DNA from 4 places in the Enterobacter sp. CFEC122 genome. Region 1 is predicted to be linked to each of the others. Evidence: predicted binding sites of a transcription regulator. Region 1 holds the regulator's gene; each other region holds the start of a gene.

Region 1 (4,375 bases):
GCGCGTATTCCTGACTGGCTAACCCCTTATCTGGACGGTGCAACATGATTATTCCCTGGCAGGATCTGGCTCCCGAAACGCTCGATAATCTGATTGAAAGCTTTGTATTACGCGAAGGCACCGATTATGGTGAACAGGAACGCTCGCTTGAGCAAAAGGTCAACGATGTAAAGCGCCAGCTGAAAAGCGGCGACGTGGTGCTGGTGTGGTCAGAACTGCATGAGACGGTCAATATCATGCCCCGCAACGCGTTTCACGGCTGATCTTCCACCCTTTTCAGTCAGGGAGTTGCTATGTCTGCCAGACATCCGGTTATTGCCGTTACGGGGTCGAGTGGTGCGGGAACCACCACCACCAGCCTCGCATTTCGCAAGATTTTCGCCCAGCTGAATCTCCGTGCGGCGGAGGTCGAAGGCGACAGCTTTCACCGCTACACGCGCCCGGAGATGGACATGGCCATCCGTAAGGCGCGCGATCTGGGTAAACACATCAGCTACTTCGGTCCGGAAGCCAATGACTTCGGCCTGCTGGAACAAACCTTTGTTGAGTACGGCCAGAGCGGTAAAGGGCAGTCCCGCAAGTATCTGCATACCTATGATGAAGCCGTTCCCTGGAATCAGGTGCCTGGCACCTTTACCCCCTGGCAGCCCCTGCCGGAACCTACCGACGTGCTGTTCTACGAAGGATTACACGGCGGCGTGGTCACGCCGCAGCACGACGTGGCGCGCCACGTGGATCTGCTGGTTGGCGTGGTGCCTATCGTTAACCTGGAGTGGATCCAGAAGCTGACGCGTGACATGAGCGAGCGCGGCCACTCGCGCGAAGCAGTGATGGATTCGGTGGTGCGCTCCATGGAAGACTACATCAACTTCCTGACGCCGCAGTTTTCCCGCACCCATATCAACTTCCAGCGCGTGCCGACGGTGGACACCTCCAACCCGTTCGCGGCCAAAAGTATCCCATCCCTGGATGAGAGCTTTGTGGTGATCCATTTCCGCAATCTCGAAGGCATTGACTACCCCTGGCTGCTGGCGATGCTGCAGGGCTCGTTTATTTCTCACATGAATACATTAGTCGTACCGGGCGGAAAAATGGGGCTGGCGATGGAGCTCATCATGACGCCGCTGGTGGAGCGATTGATGGAAGGGAAACAGATCGCGTGAGTTTTTTGCCCGGTGGCGCTGCGCTTACCGGGCCTACGGTCGTGCTTTTGTAGGGCGGGTCAGCGAAGCGCCACCCGCCAAAACATTAAGCCTCGATCACTTCATACGAATGGGTGATTTTTACCGCTTTCTCCAGCATTAACGCGACAGAGCAGTACTTCTCCGCAGACAGGTCCACCGCACGTGAAACCGCCGCGTCTTTCAGTTCTTTACCGGTGACCACAAAGTGCAGATTGATGTGGGTGAACAGGCGTGGCGCCTCTTCGCGGCGTTCTGACGTGAGTTTGACCTCACAATCCGTCACGTCATGACGGCCTTTTTGCAGAATCGACACCACGTCAATGGCGCTGCATCCCCCTGCCGCCATCAGCACCATTTCCATTGGGCTGGGCGCTTTATCGCCGGAGTTACCATCCATCAAAATCTGATGCCCTGACGCGGACTCGCCCAGGAACGTTAAACCTTCAACCCACTTCACGCGCGCTTGCATATTCTTAAACTCCAACGTTGCATTTTTGGTGACAGATTACGCGTGCGTTACATTTCTCGCAATGGAAGGCGACCTGCATCATGCTGAAGCGAGACACCAGGAGACACGCGGCGAAAGCTATGCTAAAACACTCAGGATGCTACAGTAATACATTGACGTTACACATGTATGCAGAGGACATCAAACTTTACTGGCTGCGAAACGTTACGGTAGCCGACTTCCCAGGGTATGGGTAAGAATTCGATTGCAACCCCAGAGTCCGGATGCATCTGATGACTCTGGTGACAGCTTATAACAGAGGATAACAGCGCATGGTGCTTGGCAAACCGCAAACAGACCCGACTCTCGAATGGTTCTTGTCTCATTGCCACATTCATAAGTACCCATCAAAGAGCACGCTGATTCACCAGGGTGAAAAAGCGGAAACGTTGTATTACATCGTTAAAGGCTCGGTGGCAGTGCTGATCAAAGATGAAGAAGGGAAAGAGATGATCCTTTCTTATCTGAACCAGGGCGATTTCATCGGTGAACTGGGCCTGTTTGAAGAGGGCCAGGAACGTAGCGCCTGGGTTCGTGCAAAGACAGCATGTGAAGTGGCTGAAATTTCTTACAAGAAGTTCCGTCAGCTGATTCAGGTTAACCCTGACATTCTGATGCGTCTCTCTTCCCAGATGGCGCGCCGTCTGCAGGTCACCTCAGAGAAAGTGGGCAACCTCGCCTTCCTGGACGTGACGGGCCGCATCGCACAAACTCTGCTGAACCTGGCGAAACAGCCGGACGCCATGACCCATCCGGACGGCATGCAAATTAAAATTACCCGTCAGGAAATTGGTCAGATCGTCGGTTGCTCCCGTGAAACAGTGGGCCGTATCCTGAAAATGCTGGAAGATCAAAACCTGATCTCCGCCCACGGTAAAACCATCGTGGTCTACGGAACGCGTTAATTCCGCTTAAACGGCGTGCCATCGCAAGGTGTCACGCCGTTTTTGTCTCTACTCCTCATGTGGCGCAGGCTGATCTATCACCCGGAAGTCAACTACGCACTGCGACAAACGCTGGTGTTGTGTCTACCCGTGGCCATCGGCCTGATCCTCGGACACCTTCAGCAAGGCCTGCTCTTTTCCCTCGTGCCCGCCTGCTGCAACATTGCCGGCCTGGACACACCGCATAAGCGCTTTTTCAAACGACTGATCGTGGGCGGCTGCCTGTTTGCTGGCTGTAGCCTTGCCGTACAGCTTTTACTGGCCCGGGACATCCCGCTGCCGCTGATCCTGACGGTGCTGGCGATGACGCTCGGCGTCACGGCGGAAATCAGCTCGCTGCACGCCCGCCTGCTACCCGCCTCGCTGATTGCGGCCATCTTCACGCTGAGCCTCGCCGGGAATATGCCGGTGTGGGAGCCGCTGCTGATCTACGCTCTGGGGACACTGTGGTACGGGCTGTTTAACTGGTTCTGGTTCTGGCTGTGGCGGGAACAGCCGCTGCGCGAATCCCTGAGCCTGCTCTATGTGCAGTTGGCGGAATACTGCGAAGCCAAATACACCCTGCTCACCCAGCATACCGATCCGGAAAAAGCCTTACCGCCGCTGCTGACGCGCCAGCAGAAGGTGGTGGATCTGATAAGCCAGTGCTATCAGCAGCTGCATATGCTCGCCGCCAACAAGAACCACGAGTACAAACGGCTGCTGCGCACCTTCCAGGTAGGCCTGGATCTGCAGGAGCATATCTCCGTTAGCCTGCACCACCCGCAGGAGGTGCAAAAGCTGGTTGAGCGCAGCCACGCCGAAGCGGTGATCCGCTGGAACGCGCAGACCGTCTCGGCACGCCTGCGCGTGCTGGCTGACGATATTCTCTACCACCGCTATCCCACGCGCTTTAACATGGAAAAACAGCTCGGCGCGCTGGAGAAAATCGCCCGTCAGCATCCGGATAACCCGGTCGGCCAGTTTGCCGCCTGGCACTTTAGCCGCATCGCCCGCGTGCTGCGCACCCAGCGCCCGCTTTATTCCCGCGACCTGATGGCAGATAAACAAAAACGGCTTCCCCTGTTGCCCGCGCTCAAAAGCTATCTGTCTCTCAAATCGTCCGCCCTGCGCAATGCCGCACGAATTAGCGTGATGCTCAGTATCGCCAGCCTGATGGGCATGGCGCTGCATCTGCCGAAGCCCTACTGGATCTTAATGACCGTGCTGTTCGTCACCCAGAACGGCTACGGCGCCACGCGGGTGCGTATTCTGCACCGGGCGGGCGGCACCATGGCCGGGCTGATCATTGCAGGCGTAACGCTGCACTTCCACGTGCCGGAAGGCTATACCCTGGCAGGCATGCTGGCGATCACGCTGGTGAGCTACCTGATTATCCGCAAAAATTACGGCTGGGCGATGGTGGGCTTTACGGTGACGGCGGTATACACCCTGCAGCTGCTTACGCTGAACGGCGAACAGTTTATTGTCGCCAGGCTGATTGATACCCTGATCGGCTGCCTGATTGCCTTCGGCGGCATGGTCTGGCTGTGGCCGCAGTGGCAGAGCGGGCTGCTCAGGCAGAACGCCCACGACGCGCTGGAGGCCGACCAGCAGGCCATTCGCCTCATCCTGAGCGACGACCCGCAGCCCTCCCCGCTGGCGTATCAACGCATGAAGGTCAACCAGGCGCACAACGCCCTGTTCAACTCGCTCAACCAGGCGATGCAGGAGCCGGGCTTTAACTCACATTATCTGGC
Region 2 (4,375 bases), on a different contig from region 1:
GATCCAGGATCGTTTTATTTTGCTGGTATTGTCGCGTGATAATCCATAATCATGAATTATCTCATGAACAAAACGAATGCTCTTTGCAGAAACATAGACCGGTGTTTTGGTGAGCTGAATCAGTTTGCTGATCCAAATATCATCTGCGCGAGGACAAACCCGAATAAAATCCTCGTTAAAATGGAAATACTCCGGAATCATATTTTTCTTGAGGACAACGCCACCAAGACCGGTGATGATATAGTTTTGCTTAACAACTTTTGGCACAGTGATAAGCGGGAAATTACGATAGGTATCAAGAAGTTCTTTCTTCTTCTTTACCGTTTCGCGCACGCGCGCAGCAACCACATATTCCTGATTGTGGTGGTAAAAATCATCTAGTAGGGTTTCTGCCCACATTTCGTTATAAATGGCGTCATCGTCGGCATAAATCAGAATATCCTCTTCCGTTGCCGCTTGTAACGCAGGAAACAATTTACGATAAGGCCCGGTGTTTTTAACCCATTTAAAAACCAGGTTTGTACCTGTCTGGCGAATTTTCTGCGCCCATTCAGGCTCTTCAGTGATGCCTTCATCACTGAGATAAGGTGTACTGGAGACCCATACAACAATTTGATCGACTTTTTTACTCTGGTTCGCTAGTGACCACACTGTCTGCGAACAGAGATAAAGGCGCGATTTTGTTGTTGTTAAGTTAATACTGATCATTGTACTAAGTGTGCTCCAGGAAATAAAAAGACCCTATAAATACAGATTAAACTGATGTTATAAGTAGGCGCATCATAACACTTAGAGGATCAGATGTAACCACGCCGGGTTGGCAGAAAATGGCAAGAATGGGAATTACGGCAATAATTGCTGTTCAGAAACGATGAGTGCAGTGGGTATCGCGGAGTAATAAGACCCCGAGATTTCGAGGTCTTATAATGTACTTTAAAGATTCAGATTGATCAGTTCAGACGCACCGGCATACCGGAACGGTTCTGAATCGCCTGGTCGACGATGGTGGTTTCCACGTCAGGCTGAGAGGTCACGGACTGCACCGCGCTGTTCAGCGTAATCGGCACGATCTCGTTGTTGTTGATCTGGTCTTCGCTGGTGGACAGCGGGTTGTGCACTTCGATGTAGCGGCTGCCGTCTGGCTCAGACGTCGCTTTCACCGGTTCGTTGATGAACTGCACGCGCGTACCGACCGGCACGTTTTCGAACAGGAACTTGATGTCGTCGTTACGCAGGCGCACGCAGCCGTGGCTCACGCGCAGGCCGATACCGAAGTTGGCGTTGGTGCCGTGAATCGCATACAGACGACCAATATACAGGGCATACAGACCCATCGGGTTATCCGGGCCGGCTGGCACAACGGCTGGCAGCGGTTCGCCCGCAGCGATGTATTCCGCGTGCATTTTGGCGGTAGGGGTCCAGGTTGGGCCCGCTTTCTTACGTTCAACTTTGGTGGTCCAGTTCAGCGGGGTATCTTTGCCCAGCTGGCCGATACCGATTGGCAGCACGATAACGGTGTTGGTGCCTTTCGGGTAGTAATACAGACGCATTTCGGCGCTGTTGATCACGATACCTTCATGAACGGTATCCGGCAGGATCAGCTGCTGAGGAATATTCAGCACGGTACCTGCTTTTGGCAGATACGGGTCAACGCCCGGGTTCGCTTCCAGCATGTTAGACAGGCCCAGCTGGTACTGCGCGGCGAAATACTCCAGCGGCTGAGAGTTACCCTCAGGCACCGTCACCACCTGGTTTTGACCCACCAGACGGCTTCCGTCGGTCGGCAGGGGATACGTCACCGCAGACGCGGTCTTACAAAAACCTACTACGGCTAACGCCGCCGCAAAAAGCGTTGTTAATTTCATGTTCATGTTGTGCGAGGTATCTAAGCCATTCTGGCGATGAGTTGATAAGTCTGAATCTGTGATGGGAGCGCATTATATGTGCATTCCCGCTCACTGGGAATTCAGATGTGTACGAAATCACATTTTTTTCGATTTTGTTAAAGTTTAGTGGATTGCCGCAACACGGGATCTCAATTCGGAATTGTGGCATAATGCCGTGTTTATCACACTTTTCGCAGGAATCTCCCCGTGTTAGTTACCAGCAACGTCACTATGCAGTTTGGCAGTAAGCCGCTGTTCGAAAACATTTCCGTCAAATTTGGCGGCGGCAACCGTTACGGCCTGATTGGCGCCAACGGTAGCGGAAAATCCACCTTCATGAAGATCCTCGGCGGCGATCTGGAGCCGACCCTCGGCAACGTGTCGCTCGATCCGAACGAGCGTATCGGTAAGCTGCGTCAGGATCAGTTCGCCTTCGAAGAGTTCACCGTGCTGGACACCGTGATCATGGGGCACGCGGAGCTGTGGGAAGTGAAGCAGGAGCGCGATCGCATCTACGCGCTGGCCGAAATGAGCGAAGAAGATGGCTATAAGGTGGCCGATCTGGAAACGCAGTACGGCGAGATGGACGGTTACTCTGCGGAAGCGCGTGCGGGCGAGCTGCTGCTGGGCGTCGGCATTCCGGTTGAACAGCATTACGGCCCGATGAGCGAAGTTGCGCCAGGCTGGAAGCTGCGTGTGCTGCTGGCTCAGGCGCTGTTCTCTAACCCGGACATCCTGCTGCTCGACGAACCCACGAACAACCTGGACATCGACACCATCCGCTGGCTGGAGCAGACGCTCAACGACCGCGACAGCACCATGATCATCATCTCGCACGACCGTCACTTCCTGAACATGGTCTGTACGCACATGGCGGATCTGGACTACGGCGAGCTGCGCGTTTATCCGGGCAACTATGACGAGTACATGACCGCCGCCACCCAGGCGCGCGAGCGTCTGCTGGCGGACAACGCCAAGAAGAAAGCGCAGATTGCCGACCTGCAGTCCTTCGTTAGCCGCTTCAGCGCCAACGCCTCTAAGTCGCGTCAGGCGACCTCGCGTGCGCGTCAGATTGATAAAATCAAGCTGGAAGAGGTTAAAGCCTCCAGCCGTCAGAACCCGTTCATCCGCTTCGAGCAGGACAAGAAGCTGTTCCGTAACGCGCTGGAAGTGGAAGCCCTTACCAAAGGCTTCGATGAAGGCCCGCTGTTTAAAAACTTCAACCTGCTGCTGGAAGTGGGCGAGAAGATTGCCATTCTGGGCGCCAACGGCGTGGGTAAATCCACCATGCTGAAAACCCTGGTCGGCGAGCTGCAGCCGGACAACGGCACCGTGAAATGGTCCGAGAACGCGCAGATTGGCTACTACGCGCAGGACCATGAGTACGAGTTCGAAAATGACCTGACCGTCTTCGACTGGATGAGCCAGTGGAAGCAGGAAGGCGACGACGAGCAGGCGGTGCGCAGCATCCTGGGCCGTCTGCTGTTCAGCCAGGACGACATCAAAAAGCCTGCTAAAGTGCTCTCCGGTGGCGAGAAAGGCCGCATGCTGTTCGGCAAGCTGATGATGGAAAAACCAAACATCCTGGTGATGGACGAACCGACTAACCACCTGGACATGGAATCGATCGAATCCCTGAACATGGCGCTGGAGATGTATCAGGGCACCCTGATCTTCGTCTCTCACGACCGTGAGTTCGTCAGCTCGCTGGCAACCCGCGTGATCGAGATTACGCCAGAGCGCGTGGTGGACTTCACCGGTAACTACGAAGATTACCTGCGCAGCAAAGGTATCGACGGCTAAAAAAAAGCCCGGTGGCGCTTCGCTTACCGGGCCTACGGGTGACTTTGTAGGCCGGGTAAGGCGAAGCCGCCACCCGGCAATGTTCAGAGCACCCACTCACTCCTTTCAACCCCGTTCACCCGCAGCGTACGTTTTTCCCCCGCCGGTAATGATACCTTCAGCGCCTTCCACGCCGGACGATAATCCCCCCGCGCGTTCACCTTCAGGTTGATGGTTGCGCCATCGCACACCATCTCCCATTCCACCCACAGCGCGTTGCCGTTCAGGTAGCCCCAGCTTTCGCCGTCATCCTCAAACAGCAGCCCGGCGGTGGTGCCGACGCCTTTCACCGGGAACAGTTTCAGCTCACGGGTATCGTCTTTATCGGCGCTCACGTGACGGATGCGTTCGCTGAGCGGCAAACCGGCACCGGCGCGCACCAGCAGCGGCAGCTTTTCCAGCGGCGCATCAAGGACGATCGCCTGGCCGCCCGCATACCACGCGTGGGTGTAAAAATCGTACCAGCCCGTTTCGTTATCCGGCAGCCAGACGCGGCGCTCGCGCTGCCCGGCTTCGACGACGCTGGCCACCAGCAGGTCACGGCCCAGCAGGAAATCGTCGCACTCTTCAAACGTCTGCGCATCGTGCTCATGATCGAGGAAGGTCGGGCGCAGCATCGGCTCGTCGTCGGCGTGCGCCTGCCAGAG
Region 3 (4,375 bases), on a different contig from region 1:
TCGCGGCTCGGTGGCTATCGACGATGAAGGTACGCCCGGCCAGTACAACGTGCTGATCGAAAACGGCGTGCTGAAAGGCTACATGCAGGACAAACTCAACGCGCGCCTGATGGGCGTTGCGCCAACGGGTAACGGCCGTCGTGAATCCTACGCGCACCTGCCGATGCCGCGCATGACCAATACCTACATGCTGCCGGGCAAATCCACGCCGCAGGAGATTATCGAATCCGTTGATTACGGTATCTTTGCGCCTAACTTTGGCGGCGGCCAGGTGGATATCACCTCCGGTAAGTTTGTCTTCTCAGCCTCAGAAGCGTACCTGATCGAGAAGGGCAAAGTGACCAAAGCGGTGAAAGGTGCAACGCTGATCGGCTCCGGTATTGAAGCCATGCAGCAGATCTCCATGGTCGGTAACGATCTGAAGCTGGATAACGGCGTGGGCGTCTGCGGTAAAGAGGGCCAGAGCCTGCCGGTGGGCGTGGGCCAGCCAACGCTGAAAGTAGACAACCTGACGGTGGGCGGCACAGCCTGACCTGAGCAAACATAAAAAAGGCGCTACAGATGTAGCGCCTTTTTTTTAACGTAAGTTACCCAGCGGTATCTCCGGATCCGGCTCGTGAGTGATGCGGTTACGCAAGTCACGACGAATAATTTCGATCGACCAGAACCAGACCAGATGGCCCACGATCTCTGACACGTGTTCATACCACGGCAGCTCAAACAGCGGCGGCGTAAGCCCCATCAGCGGGAAGGAGATCATATGCACAAAGAGCTGAGCTAACGCACCCGCCAGCAAACCCTGCCAGAGTTTAATTTTCGGGAAGACTTCAGCAACGATACAATAGCCAACAGCGAAGACGATGGAGAAAATAATATGCGTTACGCCGACCCAGTTAAATATATGTCCGGCAAATGTATAAACTGCTGCGTTAGGATCGACAACGCCAAGCCAGTCACGTAAAAATACATAGGGAGGGTTTAAAAAATTGCGGGAGCAGTCAATCTGACCTGCGGCTCTTATTAAGTGCTCAGGTCCGCATGCGCCGGTGAATAAGTCGGCGGGGCTGCGTGGCGGAAGCGGCACTTCGGCTCCCCATTTGACAAAAGCGGAGACGATCCCTGCAATTAAACCGATGAACGCGGCGAGTCCATAGCGCCTGCGTGAAGGCGGTGTTTGTTCAAATAGATTCATTTCTTTTCCTTGTTTAACGTCATCCTGCGAAATACATTTTATTATTCATATCAGCAACAAATTAATAACAGTCTGACGAGCAGACTGCATATAAAGTAATGGGCTGATGGCGGTAGTGTCAATTAGCTATTCCTGATAGTGGCGAAGGAATATTCCTGAATGAATACGGGATTCATCCTGGGAATATTCATCGGTCCTATACGTTCAGGAATAAATGGATTATTCCTTTCGTCTTCCCCGCATCCCCTGAAACAGCTCCGCCACGTCCACAAAATACTCGGTCAGATAGTTAATACACACCTGGACTTTCAGCGGGAGCTTGTCTTTTTCGGTATACAGGGCGTACACCGGACGCGGATCGGATTGGTAGCGCGGGAAGAGGATCTCCAGCACGCCGCTGTTAATTTCGTTGATCACCCACATCAGCGGCACGTAGGCGATCCCGGCGCCAGCCACCAGCCAGCGCGAAATGGTCATGGGGTCGTTAGTGACAAACCGCCCCTCCGGCAGCAGTTTGGTGGAGATCCCTTCCGGGGCAATCAGCTCAAATTCATTGTCGGGCCGCACGCTGTACTCCAGCCACGAGTGGTTGGTGAGATCGGCGGGTTTCTCCGGCACACCGTACTGGGCCAGATAGCTCTTCGAAGCGCAGACGACCATCGGCATGCTGCCCAGCCGACGCGAGAACAGGCTGGAATCCTGCAGCGCGCCGACGCGGATCACCACGTCCAGGCCGTCGGCAATCAGATCCGGCGCCGGGATACCCGTCACCAGATTGACGGTAAGCCCGGGGTACTCTTTCAGCATATCCGCCGTCATGGCAGCGAGAACATTTTGTGCCATAGTTGAAGAACACCCGATGCGCAGCGTGCCGATGGGGGTGTTGTTGAAGGCGTAGAGCTGTTCGTGAACATCCCGCACTTCCAGAAGCATGCGACGACAGCCCTGATAGTAAATTTTACCCGCTTCCGTCAGACCAATGCTGCGGGTACTGCGGTTGAGCAGCTTGACCTGAAGCTCATCTTCCAGTTTGGACACCGTCTGGCTGATAGAGGAGACGCTCATCTGAAGCTGGCGTGCAGCGGCGGTAAAGGAGCCCAGCTCAACCACTTTGGCGAAGACTGACATGCGTTTTAAACGTTCCATTGTTCACTCTGGCTTAAAAGTGATTTAGATCACATATTATAGATAACAGCATAACAGTTACGTTAATATATTATTAATTACATAACGGCTGCGCCATTCTCGCCCGGCGTTTCTTGCTCTCCTGCGGTGGCGTGCGCTAAAAAATTCTGAAGCCTGCACTCTCTCTTATCAAGGTCAACATGAGTCTGTTTCCCGTTATCGTGGTGTTCGGTCTGTCGTTCCCACCGATATTTTTCGAGCTTCTTTTATCACTGGCGATCTTCTGGCTGGTGCGCAAGGTGCTGGTCCCTACCGGGATCTACGATTTCGTCTGGCACCCTGCATTGTTCAATACCGCGCTGTATTGCTGCCTGTTTTACCTGATATCGCGCATGTTTGTCTGAGGTTGATGTGAAAACGCTAACAAGAAAAATCTCCCGCACTGCCATCACCATGGCGCTGGTTATCCTCGCCTTCATTGCCATTTTCCGCGCCTGGGTCTATTACACCGAATCACCGTGGACGCGTGATGCACGCTTCAGCGCCGATGTGGTGGCCATCGCCCCTGACGTGGCCGGTCTTATCACGGCGGTTAACGTTCACGATAACCAGCTGGTGAAAAAAGATCAGGTTCTGTTCACCATCGACCAGCCTCGATACCAGAAAGCGCTGGAAGAGGCGGAAGCGGACGTGGCCTATTACCAGGCGCTGGCTGCGGAGAAACGCCGTGAGGCGGGCCGCCGTAATCAGCTTGGCGTTCAGGCAATGTCCCGTGAAGAGATTGACCAGTCCAACAACGTGCTGCAAACCGTGCTGCACCAGCTGGCGAAAGCAGAAGCAACGCGCGATCTGGCGAAGCTCGATCTGGAGCGTACCGTGATCCGCGCGCCGTCTGATGGCTGGGTGACCAACCTTAACGTCTATACCGGGGAATTCATTACCCGTGGCTCAACCGCCGTGGCGCTGGTGAAACAGAACTCTTTCTATGTACTCGCCTATATGGAAGAGACCAAGCTGGAAGGCGTACGTCCCGGCTATCGGGCAGAAATCACGCCGCTGGGCAGCAACCGCGTCTTTAAAGGTACCGTCGACAGCGTCGCCGCAGGGGTCACCAACTCCAGCAGTTCGCGTGATGCAAAAGGGATGGCAACGGTGGATTCCAACCTCGAGTGGGTGCGTCTGGCCCAGCGCGTGCCGGTCCGTATCCACCTGGACGAACAGCAGGGCAATCTGTGGCCTGCCGGTACCACGGCGACGGTGGTGATTACTGGTGAAAAAGATCGGGATGCCAGCCAGGACTCGTTCTTCCGTAAAATCGCCCACCGTCTGCGCGAGTTTGGTTAATCGCTATGGGCATCTTTTCCATCGCCAGCCAGCACATTCGCTTCGCCGTGAAGCTGGCGTGTGCCATTGTGCTGGCGCTGTTTGTTGGCTTTCACTTCCAGCTTGAAACCCCGCGCTGGGCAGTGCTGACGGCCGCGATTGTCGCGGCGGGTCCCGCCTTTGCCGCGGGTGGGGAACCCTATTCAGGCGCGATCCGCTATCGCGGAATGCTGCGTATCATCGGGACGTTCATCGGCTGTATCGCGGCGCTCACCATTATTATCCTGATGATCCGCACGCCGCTGCTGATGCTGATGGTGTGCTGTATCTGGGCGGGCTTCTGCACCTGGATCTCATCCCTGGTGAAAGTGGAGAACTCCTATGCCTGGGGTCTGGCGGGCTATACCGCGCTGATTATTATCATCACCATCCAGTCCGAGCCGCTGCTGGCTCCGCAGTTTGCGGTGGAGCGATGCAGTGAGATTGTCATTGGTATCGTGAGTGCAATTGTCGCGGACCTGCTGTTCTCCCCGCGCTCCATCAAGCAGGAAGTCGACCGTGAGCTTGATGCGCTGATTGTCGCCCAGTACCAGCTGATGCAGCTCTGCATTAAGCACGGCGATAGCGAAGAGGTGGATAAAGCCTGGAGCGGGCTGGTTCGCCGCACGCAGGCGCTGGAAGGGATGCGCAGCAATCTCAATATGGAGTCGTCACGCTGGGCTCGCGCTAACCGTC
Region 4 (4,375 bases), on a different contig from region 1:
GCGCCTATGAAATCTGGGGGAAAAGTCGCGGCTGCAGTCTGAGCTACACCAGAGTGTATCAGGGCGATTCATTACCTGAGGAACTGGGGCACACAGACCAGCTTATCATCATGGGAGGCCCGCAATCCCCCGCCACCACGCGTGAGGAATGCCCCTGGTTTGATGCGCAGGCGGAAAAGGCACTCATCAGCCGCGCGATAGAGGCAGGTAAAACGGTGATAGGCGTTTGTCTGGGCTCACAGCTTATCGGCGAAGCGCTGGGCGCCGCGTTTTGCCACAGCCCGGAAAAAGAGATCGGCAAATTTCCCGTCAGGCTCACAGATGCAGGCAAGGCGAACCCGCTATTTGAAGACTTTGGCAGCGTGCTGAACGTCGGTCACTGGCATAACGACATGCCTGGGTTGACGCCGCAGGCTAAGGTTCTGGCTTACAGCGAGGGCTGTCCCCGCCAGATCGTGCAATACAGCGAACGGGTTTACGGTTTCCAGTGCCATATGGAGCTAACGCCGGAGGTGGTAGAGTTGCTGATTGAGCATTCGCAGAATGACCTTCGCCGCGCGGGTGAATTCCGTTTTGTCGAAACGGCGGAAAAACTCCGTTCGCATGATTATCGCGAAATGAACGAGGTGCTGTTTTCTTTTCTCGATAAGCTGACCGCCTGACGCTGATGCCTTCTCTGGCGCGTTACTTCGCCAGCGCAACCCCTTTCCTCTAAACTCTAGCCTGCACCAGTAAGGTGATACCGGACGTTCCATTCCGGAATGTCTGGTATGCTCAAAATTCATGATGTGATCCGTGGCACATTTTTAGGTTTAATTGTATGATGAATGCGTTTCAGCAAGGACTATCACCATGAGCAAATCATTGAACATTATCTGGCAATATCTGCGCGCATTCGTCCTGATTTACGCCTGCCTGTATGCCGGGATTTTCATCGCGTCGCTGCTGCCCATCACCATTCCCGGCAGCATTATCGGCATGCTGATCCTCTTCGTGTTGCTGGCGCTGCAAATCCTGCCTGCAAAGTGGGTCAACCCCGGCTGCTTCGTCCTCATTCGCTATATGGCGCTGCTTTTCGTGCCTATCGGCGTCGGGGTCATGCAGTATTTTGATTTGCTCAAAGCCCAGTTCGGCCCGATTGTTGTTTCCTGCGCGGTGAGTACGCTGGTGGTTTTCCTGGTGGTGAGCTGGAGTTCACATCTGGTGCATGGCGAACGTAACGTGATTGGGGAGAAAACAAAAAAATGATGGACAATATCTGGTGGTCCCTGCCGCTCACCCTTGCAGTCTTTTTCGCCGCACGTAAGCTTGCCGCGCGTTTCAAAATGCCCTTGCTGAACCCCCTGCTGGTGGCGATGGTGGTGATAATTCCGTTCCTGCTGCTCACCGGCATTCCTTACGAACGCTACTTTGCCGGCAGCAAAATCTTAAACGACCTGCTGCAGCCCGCCGTCGTGGCGCTGGCGTTCCCTTTATATGAGCAACTGCACCAGATCCGCGCCCGCTGGAAATCCATCATTACCATCTGTTTTGTGGGTAGCCTGGTGGCGATGATCACCGGCACGTCGGTGGCGCTGCTGATGGGCGCTTCCCCACAGATTGCGGCGTCAATCCTGCCTAAATCGGTGACCACGCCTATCGCGATGGCGGTTGGGGGCAGCCTCGGCGGCATTCCGGCCATCAGCGCGATGTGCGTCATTTTCGTCGGTATTCTCGGCGCGGTGTTTGGCCACACCCTGCTGAACGCGATGCGTATTCATACTAAGGCGGCACGGGGGCTCTCGATGGGCACCGCCTCGCACGCGCTGGGTACTGCCCGCTGCGCGGAGCTGGATTATCAGGAAGGGGCGTTTAGCTCCCTGGCGCTGGTGATCTGCGGGATTATTACCTCCCTGCTGGCCCCGTTCATTTTCCCGCTGATTCTGGCAGTGATGGGCTAAAATTTGCGATGCGTCGCGCAAATTTCATTTTGATTTCATAAGTTGCATACATAATGAGAAGTGGATCACATATAAAGCCCTGACGGCTCCGTAAACTACCGATCCATTAACCTTTATGAGGCAAACGCCATGCACCCACGTTTTCAAGCTGCTTTCGCCCAGCTTGCAGAGAATTTGCAGTCAGCCCTTGCTCCCGTTCTGGCAGATGCGCACTTCCCCGCCCTGCTGACCGCAGAGCAGGTCACGATGCTGAAACAGGCAACGGGACTGGACGAAGACGCGCTGGCTTTCGCACTGCTTCCTCTGGCTGCCGCCTGCGCGCGGGCCGATCTCTCCCACTTCAACGTCGGGGCCATTGCGCGCGGCGTCAGCGGCACCTGGTACTTCGGCGGCAACATGGAGTTCCTGGGCGCAACCATGCAGCAAACCGTTCACGCCGAGCAGAGCGCCATCAGCCACGCCTGGCTGCGCGGTGAAAAAGCGCTGAGCGCCATTACCGTGAACTACACCCCCTGCGGCCACTGCCGTCAGTTTATGAACGAGCTGAACAGCGGGCTGCAGCTGCGCATCAACCTGCCGGGTCGCGCACCGCACACGCTGGCGGATTACCTGCCTGACGCGTTTGGCCCGAAAGATCTGGAGATCAAAACCCTGCTGATGGACGAGCAGGACCACGGTTTCGCCCTGTCCGGCGATGACCTGAGCCAGGCGGCGATTGCCGCCGCCAACAAGAGCCACACGCCGTACAGCAGGTCCCCGAGCGGCGTGGCGCTGCAGTGTCGCGATGGCCGAATCTTCACCGGCAGCTATGCGGAAAACGCCGCGTTTAACCCAACGCTGCCGCCGCTGCAGGGCGCACTCAACCTGCTGAGCCTGAACGGCTATGATTATCCTGACATTCAGCGCGCTATTCTGGCAGAAATTGCTGATGCGCCGCTGATTCAGTGGGATGCCACTGCCGCAACGCTTAAAGCGCTGGGCTGTACGACGATTGACCGCGTGCTGCTGGCGTAACCCTTCCGGCGGGCAGAAATGCCCGCCAGTTTGTTGAAAAACCCCTCAGTTGAGTCGCTGTTTCTTGCGCTAACCAGGCGGGTAAAGTAGCCTGAGTTAAATTTCACCTTCGGTACGAGCCATCTGCATGTTAAAGCGCGTTTTTTACAGCCTGTCTGTCCTGGTCGGCATACTGCTGTTGATCGTGCTCGGCCTCGACCGCTGGATGAGCTGGAAAACCGCCCCCTATATCTTTGACGACCTGCAGGACCTGCCCTATCGTCAGGTTGGCGTGGTGCTCGGCACCGCCAAGTACTACCGCACCGGCGTCATCAACCAGTATTACCGTTACCGCATTCAGGGCGCGCTGAACGCCTACAACAGCGGCAAGGTGAACTACCTGCTGCTGAGCGGCGATAACGCGCTGCAAAGCTATAACGAGCCGGTGACGATGCGTAAGGACCTGATTGCCGCGGGCGTGGATCCTGCCGATATCGTGCTCGACTACGCGGGCTTCCGCACCCTGGACTCCATCGTCCGCACGCGCAAGGTCTTCGACACCAACGACTTCATCATCATCACCCAGCGCTTCCACTGCGAGCGCGCGCTGTTTATCGCCCTGCACATGGGCATTCAGGCGCAGTGCTACGCGGTGCCGTCACCAAAAGATATGCTGAGCGTGCGCGTCCGCGAGTTCGGCGCCCGCTTTGGTGCCCTGGCCGATCTGTATATCTTTAAGCGCGAACCACGCTTTTTAGGCCCGCTGGTGCCGATTCCGGCGATGCACGAAGTGCCGGAAGACGCGCAGGGTTATCCAGCCGTCACGCCCGAGCAGCTGCTGGATATGCAGAAAAAAGAGAAATAACGGGACCGCCTTTATACTTTCTTTACGCCGGGCCTGACGCTTTTTATCTCCCCTTTACGTCGGCTCTTTTAAGCTGAGTTCACTGCCGCTACGGCTTCATTGAAGAATGACTATGAACTCGATAATGAATGCGTTTTTCCTCAAAAGTCTCCGCCCGTACTTTAACTTTCCCGGCTTATCACTCCCTGGCGCACTTAATTCTGGCCTCTGGCTGGATGAAAAAATTGACGCCCTGCAGCACAACGTTGCCGTGGAAGTGGCCGATTATCTAGAACGTTACCCGCAGACGAAACATGTTGACGTTTACCTGAACGATATCAACGGCACGATGCGCGGCAAGCGCCTCTCGGTAGAGAGCATGCTGAGCCTGGAAAAAGGCTGTTATTTTCCGCTTTCCGTCTACTCCATGGACCAGAAGGGAAACATCGCCGCCCCGCTTTATGATGAACCCGACCGGCTGTGCGTCCCTGTCGCCGGCTCTTTGCGTCCCTGTCCGCAGGATCCGGAGCACACGGCGCAGATCCTGCTGACGATGAAGGACAGCGACGGTAACCCCTGCCCGCTTGAGCCGCGCGCG

Evidence for each region. Region 1 encodes CRP, which controls carbon source genes, mostly activating them, when cyclic AMP is high. Its sites were predicted from a motif close to ATGTGANNNNNNTCACAT; they were not measured.
Region 2: ldtB (L,D-transpeptidase) is a predicted target of CRP. The motif match lies at 1,971-1,988, and genes of this name have one in related genera.
Region 3: aaeR (HTH-type transcriptional activator AaeR) is a predicted target of CRP. The motif match lies at 2,356-2,373, and genes of this name have one in related genera.
Region 4: cdd (cytidine deaminase) is a predicted target of CRP. The motif match lies at 1,994-2,011, and genes of this name have one in related genera.

Annotation. Positions count from the first base shown of each region.
Region 1 is NZ_JBRIQR010000028.1:54,972-59,346, reverse strand. Features, by position in the region: gene ACVCAM_RS18365 (hydrolase) at 1-48, shown strand, start outside; gene ACVCAM_RS18360 (YheU family protein) at 45-263, shown strand; gene ACVCAM_RS18355 (phosphoribulokinase) at 294-1,163, shown strand; gene ACVCAM_RS18350 (OsmC family protein) at 1,249-1,653, opposite strand; gene crp (cAMP-activated global transcriptional regulator CRP) at 1,965-2,597, shown strand; gene ACVCAM_RS18340 (YccS/YhfK family putative transporter) at 2,655-4,375, shown strand, end outside.
Region 2 is NZ_JBRIQR010000001.1:110,705-115,079, forward strand. Features, by position in the region: gene ACVCAM_RS00540 (glycosyltransferase) at 1-708, opposite strand, end outside; gene ldtB (L,D-transpeptidase) at 951-1,871, opposite strand; gene ACVCAM_RS00550 (ABC-F family ATPase) at 2,094-3,689, shown strand; gene ACVCAM_RS00555 (glycoside hydrolase family 31 protein) at 3,773-4,375, opposite strand, start outside.
Region 3 is NZ_JBRIQR010000006.1:122,270-126,644, reverse strand. Features, by position in the region: gene tldD (metalloprotease TldD) at 1-532, shown strand, start outside; gene ACVCAM_RS06585 (YagU family protein) at 578-1,192, opposite strand; gene aaeR (HTH-type transcriptional activator AaeR) at 1,412-2,338, opposite strand; gene aaeX (p-hydroxybenzoic acid efflux pump operon protein AaeX) at 2,518-2,721, shown strand; gene aaeA (p-hydroxybenzoic acid efflux pump subunit AaeA) at 2,729-3,661, shown strand; gene aaeB (p-hydroxybenzoic acid efflux pump subunit AaeB) at 3,667-4,375, shown strand, end outside.
Region 4 is NZ_JBRIQR010000007.1:145,462-149,836, forward strand. Features, by position in the region: gene ACVCAM_RS07365 (type 1 glutamine amidotransferase) at 1-662, shown strand, start outside; gene ACVCAM_RS07370 (CidA/LrgA family protein) at 853-1,248, shown strand; gene ACVCAM_RS07375 (CidB/LrgB family autolysis modulator) at 1,245-1,940, shown strand; gene cdd (cytidine deaminase) at 2,070-2,954, shown strand; gene sanA (outer membrane permeability protein SanA) at 3,082-3,798, shown strand; gene ACVCAM_RS07390 (glutamine synthetase family protein) at 3,923-4,375, shown strand, end outside.